Regions from separate parts of the Bacillus sp. CPT56D-587-MTF genome, predicted to be linked through region 2. Evidence: riboswitches for the same ligand, from Rfam matches in the RefSeq annotation. Region 2 holds a riboswitch; each other region holds the start of a gene.
The links. A riboswitch is a leader RNA that binds a small molecule or an ion and turns the genes downstream of it on or off. The one in region 2 is predicted to bind thiamine pyrophosphate.
Positions count from the first base shown of each region.

Region 1: it holds a riboswitch for thiamine pyrophosphate, as region 2 does, so the genes downstream of both, AC3WVZ_RS00120 (MTH1187 family thiamine-binding protein) here and thiC (phosphomethylpyrimidine synthase ThiC) in region 2, are expected to answer to the same signal.
Region 3: it holds a riboswitch for thiamine pyrophosphate, as region 2 does, so the genes downstream of both, tenA (thiaminase II) here and thiC (phosphomethylpyrimidine synthase ThiC) in region 2, are expected to answer to the same signal.

Region 1 is NZ_JBYTEF010000001.1:21,016-26,092, reverse strand. Features, by position in the region: gene AC3WVZ_RS00135 (ABC transporter ATP-binding protein) at 1-207, opposite strand, end outside; gene AC3WVZ_RS00130 (ABC transporter substrate-binding protein) at 204-1,202, opposite strand; gene AC3WVZ_RS00125 (ABC transporter permease) at 1,199-1,972, opposite strand; gene AC3WVZ_RS00120 (MTH1187 family thiamine-binding protein) at 1,944-2,264, opposite strand; TPP riboswitch at 2,366-2,467, opposite strand; partial or broken gene AC3WVZ_RS00115 (SDR family oxidoreductase) at 2,520-3,317, opposite strand; gene AC3WVZ_RS00110 (cytosolic protein) at 3,661-4,737, shown strand; gene AC3WVZ_RS00105 (replication-relaxation family protein) at 4,745-5,077, opposite strand, start outside.
Region 2 is NZ_JBYTEF010000001.1:4,853,590-4,858,666, reverse strand. Features, by position in the region: gene AC3WVZ_RS25115 (YkvA family protein) at 1-162, shown strand, start outside; gene AC3WVZ_RS25110 (metal-binding protein) at 213-704, shown strand; gene AC3WVZ_RS25105 (magnetosome magnetite crystal formation protein family) at 775-1,092, opposite strand; gene lldP (L-lactate permease) at 1,389-3,050, shown strand; TPP riboswitch at 3,122-3,237, shown strand; gene thiC (phosphomethylpyrimidine synthase ThiC) at 3,350-5,077, shown strand, end outside.
Region 3 is NZ_JBYTEF010000001.1:2,244,389-2,249,465, reverse strand. Features, by position in the region: gene AC3WVZ_RS11465 (heterocycloanthracin/sonorensin family bacteriocin) at 96-392, opposite strand; gene AC3WVZ_RS11460 (DUF3937 domain-containing protein) at 951-1,214, opposite strand; gene tenA (thiaminase II) at 1,612-2,301, opposite strand; TPP riboswitch at 2,429-2,534, opposite strand; gene AC3WVZ_RS11450 (D-alanine--D-alanine ligase) at 2,608-3,522, opposite strand; gene pdxR (MocR-like pyridoxine biosynthesis transcription factor PdxR) at 3,527-4,975, opposite strand; gene AC3WVZ_RS11440 (homoserine dehydrogenase) at 5,065-5,077, opposite strand, start outside.

The DNA.
Region 1 (5,077 bases), 4.8 Mb from region 2:
CTCTTGTACTTGCTTATCGTTATACGTTACGTTCCCGCTTGTTGGTTTTTCAACATTTGCAATCATGTTTAATAATGTGCTTTTCCCGCAACCACTTGGTCCTACAAAGGAAACAAACTCTCCCTCTTGTATAGAGGCACTAATATTCTCTAATACATTCTTTCCGTCAAAAGATTTCACTATATTTTTTATTTGTAATCCGCTCATTTTTCACTTGGAAGGAATTCATTTGTAAAAGCATCTTTTACATCGATTTTCTTTTTAATAACTTTGTTGTCATATAAGAAATTCATGTAATTCGTCCAAATTTCTTCCTTCTGTACTCCCCATGCTTTAGCATCATCTTGATACTTCGTACTTAACCATTTTTGGCTTTCTTGAACTAAATCTTTATTTACATCTGGAACAGCTTTAATTAAAATATCAGCAGCCTCTTTCGGTTCCTTAATTGCAAAATTATAACCTTCTGTCGTTGCACTCATAAACTTTTTCACAAAGTCTTTATCTTGCTTCGTATGTTTTTCACTCGTAATAATAACAGGACTATAGAAATCAAGCGCTGGATCTAAGTCCTTCACCATAATCGTATTTAACTCTTTTCCTTGGCGCTTCGCTTCAATACCATCCCAACCGTAATAAATCCATTCGAAATCTGCATCACGACCGATTGATTTAAAGAAATCTGTTTGTCCTAAGATGATTTTTTCAACTTTATTAAAATCAGCTTGATGTTTATCCATAATCGTCTTTAATGTCGCTTCTTCCGCTGGTCCTCCCCAGCCGCCGTAACGTTTACCTTCAAAATCTTTCGGTGACGTCATATTATCTTTCTTAAGCGATGCAAACGCTGAAGTGTTATGCTGAATAATCGCTCCTACAGATACAACAGGAATTCCTTCCACACGAGCTAACGTTACATTTTCTTGTGCGCTTATTGCGAAGTCTGCTTTTCCTGATGCTATCATTTGCTCTGCTGTTACATTGTCACCTGGTTGAATAATTTCTACATCTAATCCTTGCTTTTTGTAATAATCTTTCGTTTGCGCTACATACAAGCCAGTATGATTCGTATTTGGAAACCAATCTAATACTACTTTTACTTTTTGATCTTTACTTGCACTTTCTTCTTTCTTCGCCGGATTACATCCAGCCACACCTACCGCTACTAAGGCAGCTAACATAACTTTCAAACCTTTTTTCATTTTCTGCCGTCCTTTCTATATATCCATGGTGCTGTTATTCTTGCCATAAACTCTACGATAAAATACAGGCATAATGTCACCATAACGATGATTGCTGCAACACCAAATACTCGGGCAGTCAAAAAGGATTTTGTAGCCCTCGTAAGCATAACGCCTAATCCTTCACTTGCACCGAGCCATTCTCCGATAATTGCCCCCATTACGCTATATGTAACTGCAATTTTTAAACCTGAGAAAAAGTATGGAAGCACTGCTGGAAATTTTACTTTCTGGTAAACTTGCCATTTTGTCGCCTTCATTGTTTGTAACAGTTTCAACATGTTTTTATCTACTGTTTGAAAACCTTCTAAAATACTAAGCGCAATTGGGAAGAAACAAACGAGTATTACGACCATTACTTTCGGCAACATCCCATATCCAAACCAAATAATAAATAGCGGTGCAAGTACAACAATTGGAATTGTTTGCGAAATAACGAGCAATGGATTTATTAAAATACGAAATAACGGTATAACGTCCATAATAATTGCGATGCTCGTCCCCAATAAAATTGCAAAGAATAGTCCAATTATAACTTCCTGCAGTGTTTGCATCGTATTTGGTAATAGTAAATCTTTCATCCCAATTAATTCTTGAACAATGGCAGAAGGCTTTGGTAAAATCCACGGTTCGATTTTAAATAATGAAACAGATCCTTCCCATATCGCAATGAGAAGGATAAGCCAAATAGTTGTAATAAGTTTAGATTGCTTCTGGTTTTGCATATTCATCACGGTACTTCCAAACCTTTTCATCTATCGTTACACCAGTGCTTGGACGATAATGGATTTTAATAGAAGTAATCACTTCTTCTGCTCCAGCATCGACGCAAGCTTGTTGCGCACGTTTAACGACATCAAGAAGTACATCTAATTCTCCTTCCAAAGTTGTTTCCATTGCCCCTACTTCATAACGAACTCCCGATTGTTGCACAACTTCAATTGCTTTATCGACAACAGAATATACATCTTTCGTTTTTGCTTGTGGTACTACTGAAAATGACATTGTAACTTGTTGTGACATAATAAAATCCCCCTTATAAAAATAAATTTCAAAAATAAGAAAAGGCTTTCCTACTGCGTAGGAAAGCCTTTTATGCAAGTTATTACAGAATAACATATGCTACATCACTTTAAGTAACTCCCTACGCTGGCATTATCCAGATCAGGTTGAGGGTCGATGTTTACTTACATCCTCTCAGCCAATTGGCTCCCCGGTCCTTAATTCGTTTTCATTGTAGCATGATTTATTTTATTGAACAAACAAAAGCATGCATAATCATTTCATTATTTTTGGAAAATAACCAACTTTTTCACCATGAGCTAATAACTGCTGAATAAATTCTTTATTAATTGCTGGTACTATCAATTCTTTTTTCTTAATCCATTTATTCGTTCTACGCGTACCCATTACAATTTCAGATTGCTGCGCTCCATCTCCTGCAACTTGAGAAGCAATTAACTCTGCTATTACTTCATTTCCCTTCGCTAATGCAAGTCCGGTATTTACATATTCTGAAAGTGGAACCATTTCAAGATTGTATCCACACTCTCCAATTAGCTGTATAAATTGTTCAAACTCAATTTGATGTGGATGACAAATATGTAACGTCTCTCCTATAATTTGCGCATCTTGCAAATACGATACAATTGATTTACTAGCAAAATCAATTGGTGTGAAATCAACTTTCCACTTCACATTTGGTGCTTTCCCAATTAATAGCATTGTTTTAATAGGACGATAAAATGCGTTTCCTTCAATATTTTGTTGGAACGAACCTGTTTCTGAATGACATGCTAAATTACCTGCACGATAAATATTTCCACGCAAACCATTTTTCATTGCTTCACGAACAATGTTTTCCGCTTGTAGTTTACTATTTGAATATACATTCTCTAAGTCTACACTGTAATTAAAATCACCAGTTTTCATGTATGTATCCCATTGATCTACCGCTAATTCTAACGGGATACCAATTGTAGAAATAAAATGGAATGTAGCACCTTTCTCCGCTAATGTTAGCATACGGCTAGTTCCTTGGACATTTATATTTTCAAATTGTTTTACATCTCCAAAGTCTATTATTTATAAAACTTAAACTGCCTAAAAGCGTAATGAACCGCAACATTACGCAATTTTGTACTATATCGAAAATTATAAATGGCAACACTTTTCTGGTTATTTGTGACCAAATCCGTTACCGAAAAAATCGAAATAAAAACTAAAAAAATAAAAGAGCACAGCGTGTTAATAAAGTGGTGAGACACTTTATTAACCGTTCGCCTAACGTAACTAGGCAAACACCTGCTGTAACTCTTTATGTACCTTATTTTATCGTACATAAGGGTTCCTCCGCAACAGTTTGCTTACATTTTGTGGCATACTGTTGCTTTTTTATTTCCAAAGGAGACGAGCCCTTATGAAAAAATTGACTGCCTATAATGCTGATGTTCAAAAATATATACAACAAAATCGATTAAGCACGCAAAAGAAATATGAAATTATAGCTGCTATGAGAAAACGTGTCGATGATGCGAATCAAAGTTTTGAATGTCTATTTCCTTCTCGCTCTAAGCGGAAAGTTGTAATGGATCATATTATTTACATGCTCTCAGGAAATGGCATATGCAAGATTTCTGCTGAAACACTAGCAGATAAGGCTGACTGTTCTGTAAGAACTGTGACCGATACTGTTCGTGCATTAAAACAAACAGGTGAAATCCTAGTCGCTGGATTAGCTGATGGTAAGAATAAATATGTATTTGTATTAAAAACGCACCCTAATTTCACAACAATCATGAAAGAAGTATTTTACATAGATGCCTACCAAATTGCCGAACAAAATGCCGAGCAGGTTGCCGAACAGAAAAACCCTGAAACCGTTGAGGCTGTAAGCCTGAAAGATGAAAACACGAGTTCTAACTATAATAACTCTATTAACTCTTTAACTACTTTAAAACAAGAAAAAAATAATGATAGAGTATCCTTAATGGAATCAATTGAAATTGAGCTAAATGAAGCGCAAAACGATATACACAAAGAGTTCGAAAGAGTCCATACGTATTTTGTGAACGAATACCAAGAAATGATGTACCATACAATCAAAGCCGGAACGTATCATCCTATTCTAAAAACTACCGCATCGATTATTGGTCTGCGTGTAGGTAGCAATTGTGATGAAAGTCTATTTCGTCTTGCATTTAATGCGCTAGGAAAAATTGATAGATTCTTAAAAAACAACGGTATTCTTACAGACAGTGTACAAGCCTTATTTTCTCGTGTCTATTCGGACAACATCAAACTACTTAAAGCACCTAAAAAAGCGCATACAAGCTCTTCTGACGTACCTAACAATGACAAGCCATTCGTTTTTTACAATTGGTTAGAAGATACTGGCTCAAAAGAGCCAGCCACAAAGACAATAGACAGCTCTCTTGTTCCAGGTGTATATTACAAAATATCAAAAGAAGAATCTGATGAAATGGGACTATATTAAAGAGCTACTATGCCTTCACAACCATTTGATTCATAAAATCATGAATAGACTTTGTTTGGAATATGCGAAAATTGGGAGAGTAAATATCATATTGTGTATCCGTAACGATGAGTAGTGAGGGAAAATATTTGGATTTCTTCGGTTGCCATGGTTCTTGCTGCCATTCCAAACTATGAAAGTAGAATTCGTAACGATTTACTTTTTCTTGCATAACTTTCTTGCTGTAAACCGAATTCTGTACTTCTATGAAAAACGGGGATTGTCGCCATATGGTAAATATATCAGGTTCCATATACGCTTTACCGTATTTTGGCTCAACTTTGAATACTTTCGGCTTTTC
Region 2 (5,077 bases):
GGAATTGGCTATACGGATGATTTAGGGGCGTTAACGGCCGCACTAATACAGGTGTCGTTATACGTCAATGAAGATGTGAAAGATAAGGCACGAGTGAAGTTGGCAGAATGGTTTGGTTCGGATATAGACACAACATTTATCGATCAGAAATTAGGTCAATAGGTGAAACCTGTCATAAGGTGACAGGACGAACGTAAGCGAGGAAGTGCATTATGCCATCAGGAAGAACGCATACGAAAATAAACTTAATATCCCTTCCGGTTGTTTTGTTTTTTCTCTTTTCGTATGGATTAACAAATTTTGATTTTTTATTAACTTTTGCAATTGGTTTTTTAGTAGGTACTTCATTTTTAACACCAGATTTAGATACGTACAGTAATGCTTATAACAAATGGGGTTTCTTACGTATATTTTGGTATCCTTATAAAAAAGTAATGCCGCATCGATCTTTCTTTACGCATACGATTATACTTGGTGATGTGATTCGTATTGCGTACATGTTAATCGTCTTTTCTCCATTTTTATTTCTATTAAATGTAATCGCACTGGATGGTAATTTAATAGAAATTGCGAAGAAACATGAGGTTGAAATTGTAACGTTCTTAATGGGAATTGTTGTGGCAAGTACGCTTCACATTATAGCGGATAAAGTGAATACGCGCCGAAAGAAAATGATGAGAAAAAAGAAGAAACGCAGAAGATAAAGTGAACGAATTAGGAAAAGGACCCTTGCAATTTGCAAGGGTCCTTTTTTAAACAAACGTTTGTTTAAAATTAAGCTTTCAGTACTTTAATTCCTTTTACAATGTTCCAGATGAAGTAGTATAAGCTGATGATTCCGCAAATAGCTAAGACAATCATTGATCCAATTCCAAGTGTTACATCTGCTTGGTCAGATCCCATGCCCATAATTCCTAAAATGGCTACACCGATAAATGTAGCAATACTTGGAATGATGTGTGTCCATAGAGCACGTTTTGCATGTGGCTTTGTTTCAGCGTCCCCCACAATCCAAACGATAATTGGGAATAAGATAGGGGCAAATAGTACACTAAAGTACGATAAAGCAGCTAATATTTTGTTTCCATTCATATATATCACCTCATAAATAATGTCCGTTGTTATACTATTATTATGCAATAAATTTTGCAAGCTTTCTATCGATGAACATTACAGGAACATGACGATTTTGTAAGATTTTTTCGTCAAATGATAAAATTTTCAAAAAAATCTTTTTTAATGGAAATTGTTATGGTACAGTATAAATGAAAGTTGTTGAAAACGTTTTCTTAAACGTTTTTTTATTTTAGACTTAAAGGTATGATGACCTGATAGTCTATTGATGAGGTTATTCTATTTAAAAGGGGATTCTTTAGGGGGAGAGAACAATGAACACATGGACACAAGTTTATGATCCATTCGGAAACATTTGGATTTCGGCAGCGGTAGCACTTATTCCGATTATCTTTTTTTTCTTAGCTTTAGCAGTTTTCCGCATGAAAGGGTATGTGGCAGGATTTATTACAGTTGTACTTACAGTTTTAGTAGCGTTATTCGCTTATAAAATGCCGTTCACGATGGCAATGGCAGCGACCGGATATGGTTTCTTATACGGATTATGGCCAATTGCTTGGATTATCATTATGTCGGTATTTTTATATAAAATTTCTGTGAAAACAGGTCAATTCGATGTGATTCGTGCATCGGTATTATCGATTACGAACGATCATCGTCTACTTGTTATTTTAATTGGATTTTCATTTGGAGCATTTTTAGAAGGAGCGGCAGGATTTGGGGCACCAGTAGCGATTACAGCAGCACTTCTTGCGGGGCTTGGGTTAAATCCTTTATACGCAGCAGGTCTTTGTTTGATTGCAAATACTGCACCAGTGGCGTTCGGAGCGATGGGAATTCCGATTACAGTTGCTGGACAAGTAACAGGTATTGATCCACATAAAATTGGACAAATGGCTGGGCATCAATTACCGTTCCTATCATTATTTGTGCCATTCTTTATCGTATTTTTAATGGATGGATTTAAGGGGATACGACAAACGTGGCCTGCGTTATTTGTAGCGGGTAGTTCATTTGCGATTACGCAGTTCATTACAGCGACATTTTTAGGACCAGAACTTCCGGATATTACATCGGCACTTGTAAGTTTAATTAGTTTAGCGCTGTTCTTAAAAGTTTGGCAGCCGAAAGAAATTTATCAATCCGGGCAAGCAAATAGTGAAGTAGCAGCAACAACGACAGTAGCATCGATGCCGAAATTAACGTTTGGAAAAGTAGTGAAGGCATGGTCTCCATTTATCGTATTAACGGTTATGGTAGTCATTTGGAGCCAAAGTTTCTTTAAGGCATTATTCGCTCCAGGAGGGGCTTTAGCAAGTCTTGTATTTAAGTTTGAAATTCCAGGTCTGCATAATCTAGTAATGAAAGCAGAGCCGATTGTAAATAAATCAACGCCTTACGAGGCAATTTTGAAGTTTGATGTATTATCAGCAACCGGAACGGCGATTTTAATTGCTTGTATCATTTCCATGTTTATTTTGAAAATGAATGTAAAAGATGCAGTAGTGACATTTAAAGAAACGTTAAGCGAATTAAAAATGCCAATTCTATCTATCGGATTCGTACTAGGGTTTGCATTTATCGCAAACTATTCTGGTCTATCTTCTACGTTAGCGTTAGCATTAGCCGGAACTGGCGGACTATTCCCGTTCTTCTCACCATTCTTAGGCTGGATTGGCGTATTCCTAACAGGGTCTGATACGTCTGCAAATGCACTGTTCTCAAATTTACAAGCCATTACAGCGCAGCAAGTCGGCGTATCTGAAGTGCTTCTCGTTGCAGCAAATACAACAGGCGGTGTAACAGGTAAAATGATTTCCCCGCAGTCGATTGCGATCGCTTGTGCAGCGGTTGGTCTTGCTGGAAAAGAATCGGATTTGTTCCGTTTTACAGTGAAGCATAGCTTATTCTTCGTAATTATTGTTGGTATTATGACGTATGTGCAGGCGTATTATTTAACGTGGATGATTCCGTAAAGAGCAAAAGAAATAAGCTTTGAATTTTTCAGATTATGGTGTATGATGGGAAAGTATTGAAAATTAAATCAGTGATAAACTAGGGGTGCCTAACGTATGCGTAGGCTGAGAGAGAAGCGCGTGAACTTCTTAACCCTTTGGACCTGATCTGGCTCGTACCAGCGTAGGGAAGTTAACGGCTTTACATAATGATGTCTTTATGAGCCAGGTCCTTATTTTTTTATGGACCTGGCTCTTTTTATTTTGGCATACGCTGGCCATATCTCGTCCTTGTCACGTACAGGGGGGCAACAAAGGTTATGAAACAGTCTGTTTCAGCTGAGCAAATTGAATTGAAATCGAGTTTACCAGGGAGTAAGAAAGTGTATGTGGATGGACCACGAGAAGGTATGAAAGTACCGATGCGTGAGATTGAACAAAGCGAAACGAATGGCGTTCCAAATCCGCCAATTCGTGTGTATGATACGAGCGGCCCTTATACGGATCCTGAGTATAAAGTGGAGTTAGAAAAGGGGATTCCAACGCCGCGCCATTCTTGGATTCTGGGGCGTGGTGATGTAGAAGCATACGAAGGGCGTGAAGTGAAACCAGAGGATGACGGTGTGAAAGTGGCTTCGAAACATACACCTGTTTTCCCGCAGATGGATCGCAAGCCACTTAGAGCAAAGCAAGGTGCAAACGTTACGCAAATGCACTATGCACGTAATGACATTATTACGTCTGAGATGGAGTATGTTGCGATTCGTGAAGGGGTAGAGCCGGAGTTTGTTCGTAAGGAAATCGCAGAAGGCCGCGCTATTTTACCAGCGAATATTAATCATCCAGAAGCTGAACCGATGATCATCGGGCGTAATTTCCATGTGAAGGTAAACGCGAATATCGGAAACTCAGCTGTATCTTCTTCGATTGCAGAAGAAGTAGAGAAGATGACATGGGCAACGCGCTGGGGTGCAGATACGATTATGGATTTATCTACAGGTAAAAATATTCATACGACGCGTGAGTGGATTATTCGTAACGCGCCTGTACCAGTTGGAACTGTACCGATTTATCAAGCGCTGGAAAAAGTAAACGGAATTGCAGAAGATTTAACGTGGGAAGTATATCGTGATACGTTAATTGAGCAGGCGGAGCAAGGCGTTGATTACTTTACAATTCACGCTGGTGTATTGCTTCGTTACATTCCAATCACGGCAAAGCGTACGACAGGTATCGTTTCGCGCGGTGGTTCGATTATGGCGCAGTGGTGTCTATTCCATCATAAAGAAAACTTCCTATATACTCACTTTGAAGAGATTTGTGAAATTATGAAGCAGTACGATGTTTCGTTCTCTCTTGGAGATGGATTACGTCCAGGGTCTATTGCAGATGCAAATGACGAAGCACAGTTTTCTGAGCTTGAAACACTTGGCGAATTAACCAAAATTGCTTGGAAACATGATGTGCAAGTTATGATTGAAGGACCTGGACACGTACCGATGCACTTAATTAAAGAGAATATGGAGAAAGAGCTTGATATTTGTCAGGGCGCGCCGTTTTACACACTTGGGCCGCTAACGACAGATATTGCACCAGGTTATGACCATATTACATCTGCAATTGGAGCTGCGATGATTGGCTGGTTTGGAACAGCGATGCTTTGTTATGTAACGCCGAAAGAACATTTAGGTTTGCCAAACAAAGATGATGTACGCACGGGTGTTATTACGTATAAAATTGCAGCGCATGCGGCTGATCTTGCGAAAGGACATAAAACGGCTCATCAGCGTGATGATGCACTTTCAAAAGCACGCTTCGAATTCCGTTGGCGCGATCAATTTAATTTATCTTTAGATCCTGAACGTGCGATGGAATATCATGATGAAACGTTGCCTGCAGAAGGGGCAAAGACAGCTCACTTCTGTTCAATGTGTGGACCGAAGTTTTGTAGTATGAGAATTTCGCATGATATTCGTGAGTATGCAAAAGAAAATGATTTAGAAACGACAGAAGCAATTGAAAAAGGAATGAAAGAGAAAGCAGAAGAA
Region 3 (5,077 bases), 2.6 Mb from region 2:
CGGGCTTTTATGGACAGTCCGCCACCTAACTTCTCTTTGCTCTCTCTGAATTTTAAGGAAGATTTTATTGCCCGCAAATAATGGGATAAATGTAATTAATATTCATACGTTACAATAGTACCGGTAGTATCAGTAAAACCATCAAAACAGTTAGAGCAACCACCACAGCCGCCACAACCTCCGCAACTTCCGCAACCAAAACAACCGAAGCAACCAATACAACGGAATCCACCACAACGAAATCCGCCACAACGACCACAACCGCCACAGCGACGAGCAGCATCTTCAATATAGTAATATGGATATTGGTTTTGCTGGTCCCAATAGACAATATTTCCAGATCGGTAATCATTAAGACTTAGCGCTTGTAGTTCTTGTTGAAACTGATTCATTTTCATAACCTCCGTTTATAAAATACAACCTCATCGATGCTTCCCTATGTTTCTGTTCGTTACATCTAAGTAGGAATAGCGCTACAAACTAAGTTCAATACGTACACCAACAAAGTATGACTTATCACTAAATGATGCACCTTGTTCATATACCTATTTTTGCTATGGGCTCATTTTTATAAAGTGAAACTTTAATCAGTGGGGTTTTGTTCATCCCCTACCTAACTTCTTTGCTTCCGCTGAATTTTGAGGTGGGGGGCTTACTGCCCGGCAAATAGCGGGATAAATAAAAATTAAAAAATATGAATTCTAGCGTCATATCTTCATACTTACTAAGTTCAATTAATTTCTCAATAATTATGATGCCATGTCCTATATATTTCCGTGTGCTGCTTAGATTTTTCTGTACTGTAAATGGCTTTCGCTATAACACCTCCAAGTGACCGGTTTCTATGACAGATAAGAAATTCCTACAAAGAAAAAAGCCCTAATTAGGGCTTTTCATTCTATTTCTCCAGCAAAACTCTCTATGAAATTCCTAATAGAAAAAAGACACACTTAGATTGATGCGTCTTTTTGTGATGCCTCTTTTGTGAAATCATATAAAGCAATTGCGCCTAAAAGAACAAGTATACCTTGAGGAACATCTAGCAAAATGGTTTTCCAAATTTCTGGAATTACCCATTTAATATCTGCTGCTGTTTCAAGATATGTTTGGAAATAGCTGATTGTAAAATTAATTATCCCTAAAAATACAAACAACGATAAACCAAATCGAATTAATTTCTTATTTGTAAACATATAACACCTCTCAAAATTCATTGGATATTCCTGCTTTTGCTTCTTTATATTTCCATATATTTATATCTAATTTTAACACATAAAGAACTCAAAAAAATACGATATGCATATTTGCATATCGTATTAACAACATTCCATGATAATTTAGGAATTCCTGCGAAGAAAAAACAACTCCGTTACAGCTAATAGCTCGGGTTTCTTTTCTTATTTAACTTCATACCACCAACATTTACGTTCTTTAATTGTAAAATAAATGTGACAGAAGTTTATCCAGTTAATGCGTAGACAAGTAAATGAGCTAAATTATCGATATTCTATTTCGCCATATCCGTAGCACTAATAACTTTACGCAAATTTGACAAGAAAAAATATATAGATAGGTATGATCCAGACCTATCTATAACATTACTTCTATTCTTTATCCAATTACGTCTTTTACGTCTGTATCCACTGGCCACTTTTCTAATGTATAAGCCATTTCCCAAAATGAATATTCATATTGACTGCTAATAATAAAATGCTGTTTCATACGTTTGCGGTCTGCCTCTGTTACTTTTTCAGCGATAGTATCTAAACGTGTAATTTGTTCTTCAACTAGCGTACGGAACCAATCAGATCCATAAGCAGAAATCCATTCGTTATAAATTGGCTCTTCCGGCTGGCACTCTTTTAAGCGTTCGCCAATTTCATAATACAACCAATAGCAAGGTAAAATTGCTGCAATGATATCTCCTAAATGCCCTTCATACGCAGCACGATACATATGTGAAGTATACGCATATGCAGTTGGCGCAGGAATAAAATTATCTTTTTCTTCTTTCGTTATCCCTAGTTTTTTAGCAAAATTCTCATGTAAAGATAACTCTGCTTCATATGTATTTTGAGCATGATGTGCCATACGAGCTGTCGTCTCTAATTCAAGAGCTTTTGCAGCTCCTAAAGTTTGTACTCTAGCAAAATGACTCAAATAATATGAATCTTGAAGCACATAATAACGAAAACTAGCTAAATCTAACGTTCCTTCACCAAGTTTTTTTACAAAAGGATGGTTAAAACTCGCTTCCCAAATTGAATCTACTTCTTTACGTAATGATTGTGAAAAAGTCATTTAAATCCCTCCAATAATGTATAAAATATAAGTATTTATCCACAATTATTAAAGCTGTAAAATAAAAAAACTTTCTTTACAGGCGTAAAGAAAGTGAAATTGACAGTATTTATTTACTCATTAAATAGCAACGTCTTTCCCACTTCCCTACGCTGGCATTAACCAGATCAGGTACTAAGAGTCTCAAAATCACATTTGATCTCAGCCTATAAAAGGCCCCCCTAGTGGATAAATATTTTGTTTTTATAATGTATTCATCATAGCATACTTCGTGAAACTGTCAAAAGAATTCGTTATATAATCTCCTTAAAACCCTTCTTCATTTCTAACTTTTAATGATGTTTCAATAATCATATCTAATAGTTTGCTATAACTAATCCCCGCTGCTTCTGCACTTTTTGGCAATAAACTTGATTGTGTCATCCCTGGTAATGTATTAATTTCCATTACATATGGAATTCCGTCCTTCACCATCATATCAACTCTTGCATAAACACTACACTTTAATGCTTTATAACAAGCAAGTGACGCTTTATTTACACGTTCCTTAATTTCTGCTGGAAGTTCGATAACTTCCTCAACTGTACTAGTATCATCATATTTTGCATTATAGTCAAAGAACTCGGCTGCATGTCGAATTGAAACTATAGGTAACTGTTTTCCATCCAGAATTGAACATGTAATTTCATCACCTTTTATATACTTCTCAATTACTACTTCAGAATCCCATTCGAATACAGTTTCTAGCATTGAGATCAATTCATTTTTATTGTAAACGATTTTCACTCCGACACTCGATCCGCCAGAGTTTGGTTTTACTACTAATGGAAATCCTAACTTATCTAACTGGTCAAGCTTTAGATCCTCCATTTTTGTAAGTTCAATCCAATCTGGTGTTTCTACACCTTCATAACGTAAAATCTTTTTCGAAATATTTTTATCCATACATATACTGCTAGATAACATATTACTTCCGCTATAAGGAATCCCTAAACTCTCCAGTGTTCCTTGAACTGTCCCATCTTCTCCGTATTTTCCGTGTAATGCGAGCAACGCAAAGTCAATGTCTTTCGCTTTTTCAATTAAATCCATTTTTTCATTTAATGTAATTGGAACTATTTCATATTTATTTTTATCTAAATGAGCAATCATTTCATTCCCCGTCATAATTGAAACTTGTTTTTCAGACGATACCCCGCCCATAATAACACCGATTTTCATTTTCTCAACTCCAAATTTCATTTTTTAATGTATCACCAATTATTTTAATTCCCCGAACTATTTCTTCTTCTTTCAAGCGCGAAAAACCTAATCGGAAAGTGTTCGCTCCTTCTCCATCAGAGTAAAAAACATCTCCAGGTGAAAACGTAACGCCTTTCTCATAACACTTTTGTAAAAGTGTGCGGGCATTCATATGCTCTTCTAGCTCTATAAATAAATGAAGTCCACCATCTCCAGTCATTCTTTTAAAAGGAATGTACTGGTTACATGCCCCGACAGCTAACTCATATTTTTTCTTATAAACAGATCTTGCCTTTTTTAAATATTTTTCAAAATATCCCTCATGTAAATATTGAAACAGAACAGCTTGATCTAGCGTAGATGTGTGAATCGTTCTTGCTCTTTTTACGCTTTCTAAATAATGAATCAGCTCTTTATCTGCAATAATCCAGCCTACACGTAAACCAGGGAAAAGTACCTTTGAAAAGCTACTAATATAAATCACATTATTGCCAGCTCCCGCAAAAGTTAATAATGGAGCTAAATGTGAACCTGAATAACGTAATTCTTCATTAAATCCGTCCTCTATAATAGGAACCTTGTATTTTGAGAATAACCTCATCAATTCCGTTCTTTTCTCTGAACTCGTAACAATACCGGTTGGATTATGATAAGAAGGAATTAAATAAGCAAAATCAAAATCTTTTTCACGCAAACTTTTTTCAACTTCATTCGTATCAATACCATCCTCATGCATATCAATCCCATGAACTTCAAGTCCATGTAAACGGAAAAGCTTAAGTGCAGCGTGGTGAGTTGGATTCTCACAAATGACACGCCCGGATTTTTTTGATAAAGAAGAGAGTACAATATCCAACCCTTCTGTAAATCCATTTGTAATTAGAATATCTTTATTCGAAATGTCTACACCTTTCATTTCCATGTAATGAAGTAAATAATTCATTAACGGTCTATATCCCTTTGCATATCCGTAGTTCAATACGATGTCCCCTTCAATGGACATACGAGTAAGAAAAGCTCTTTTGAAATTTTCAACATCAAATAGCTTCTCATCCGGGGCTATACTATTAAAAACAATCATTTCCTTTGCCCAACGAACACCATGTTTCATTAAATCTAATTCGTCCGCTAATGCGGTCACTGTATTAAGTTTATTTTTCCAATCTATTTCAACAGACGAAGTGTTAGATATATCCACCTTCGCAACAAAGTTCCCTTTTCCTTTAACTGCATAAATGAGTCCTTCTTGCTCTAAATCTGCATAAGCAGCGAGTACAGTGTTTCTACTCACACTTAGTAATTCACTTAGTTCCCTTGTTGATGGGATTTTTTGATCCCCGAGCAAATGCCCTTTCATAATCATCTTTTTCAAATAGTCTTTTAATTGAATATAAACTGGACGATCTTTAACAACTTTAAAATCCTTAAACAATTCCTTACCCCCTGCAATCATTTTTGCATATTTATTTCATTCTCAAAAGGTCCACGACATATGTATTTTTTATAAAGGGCGGTACGGTCTTACAAATCTTTT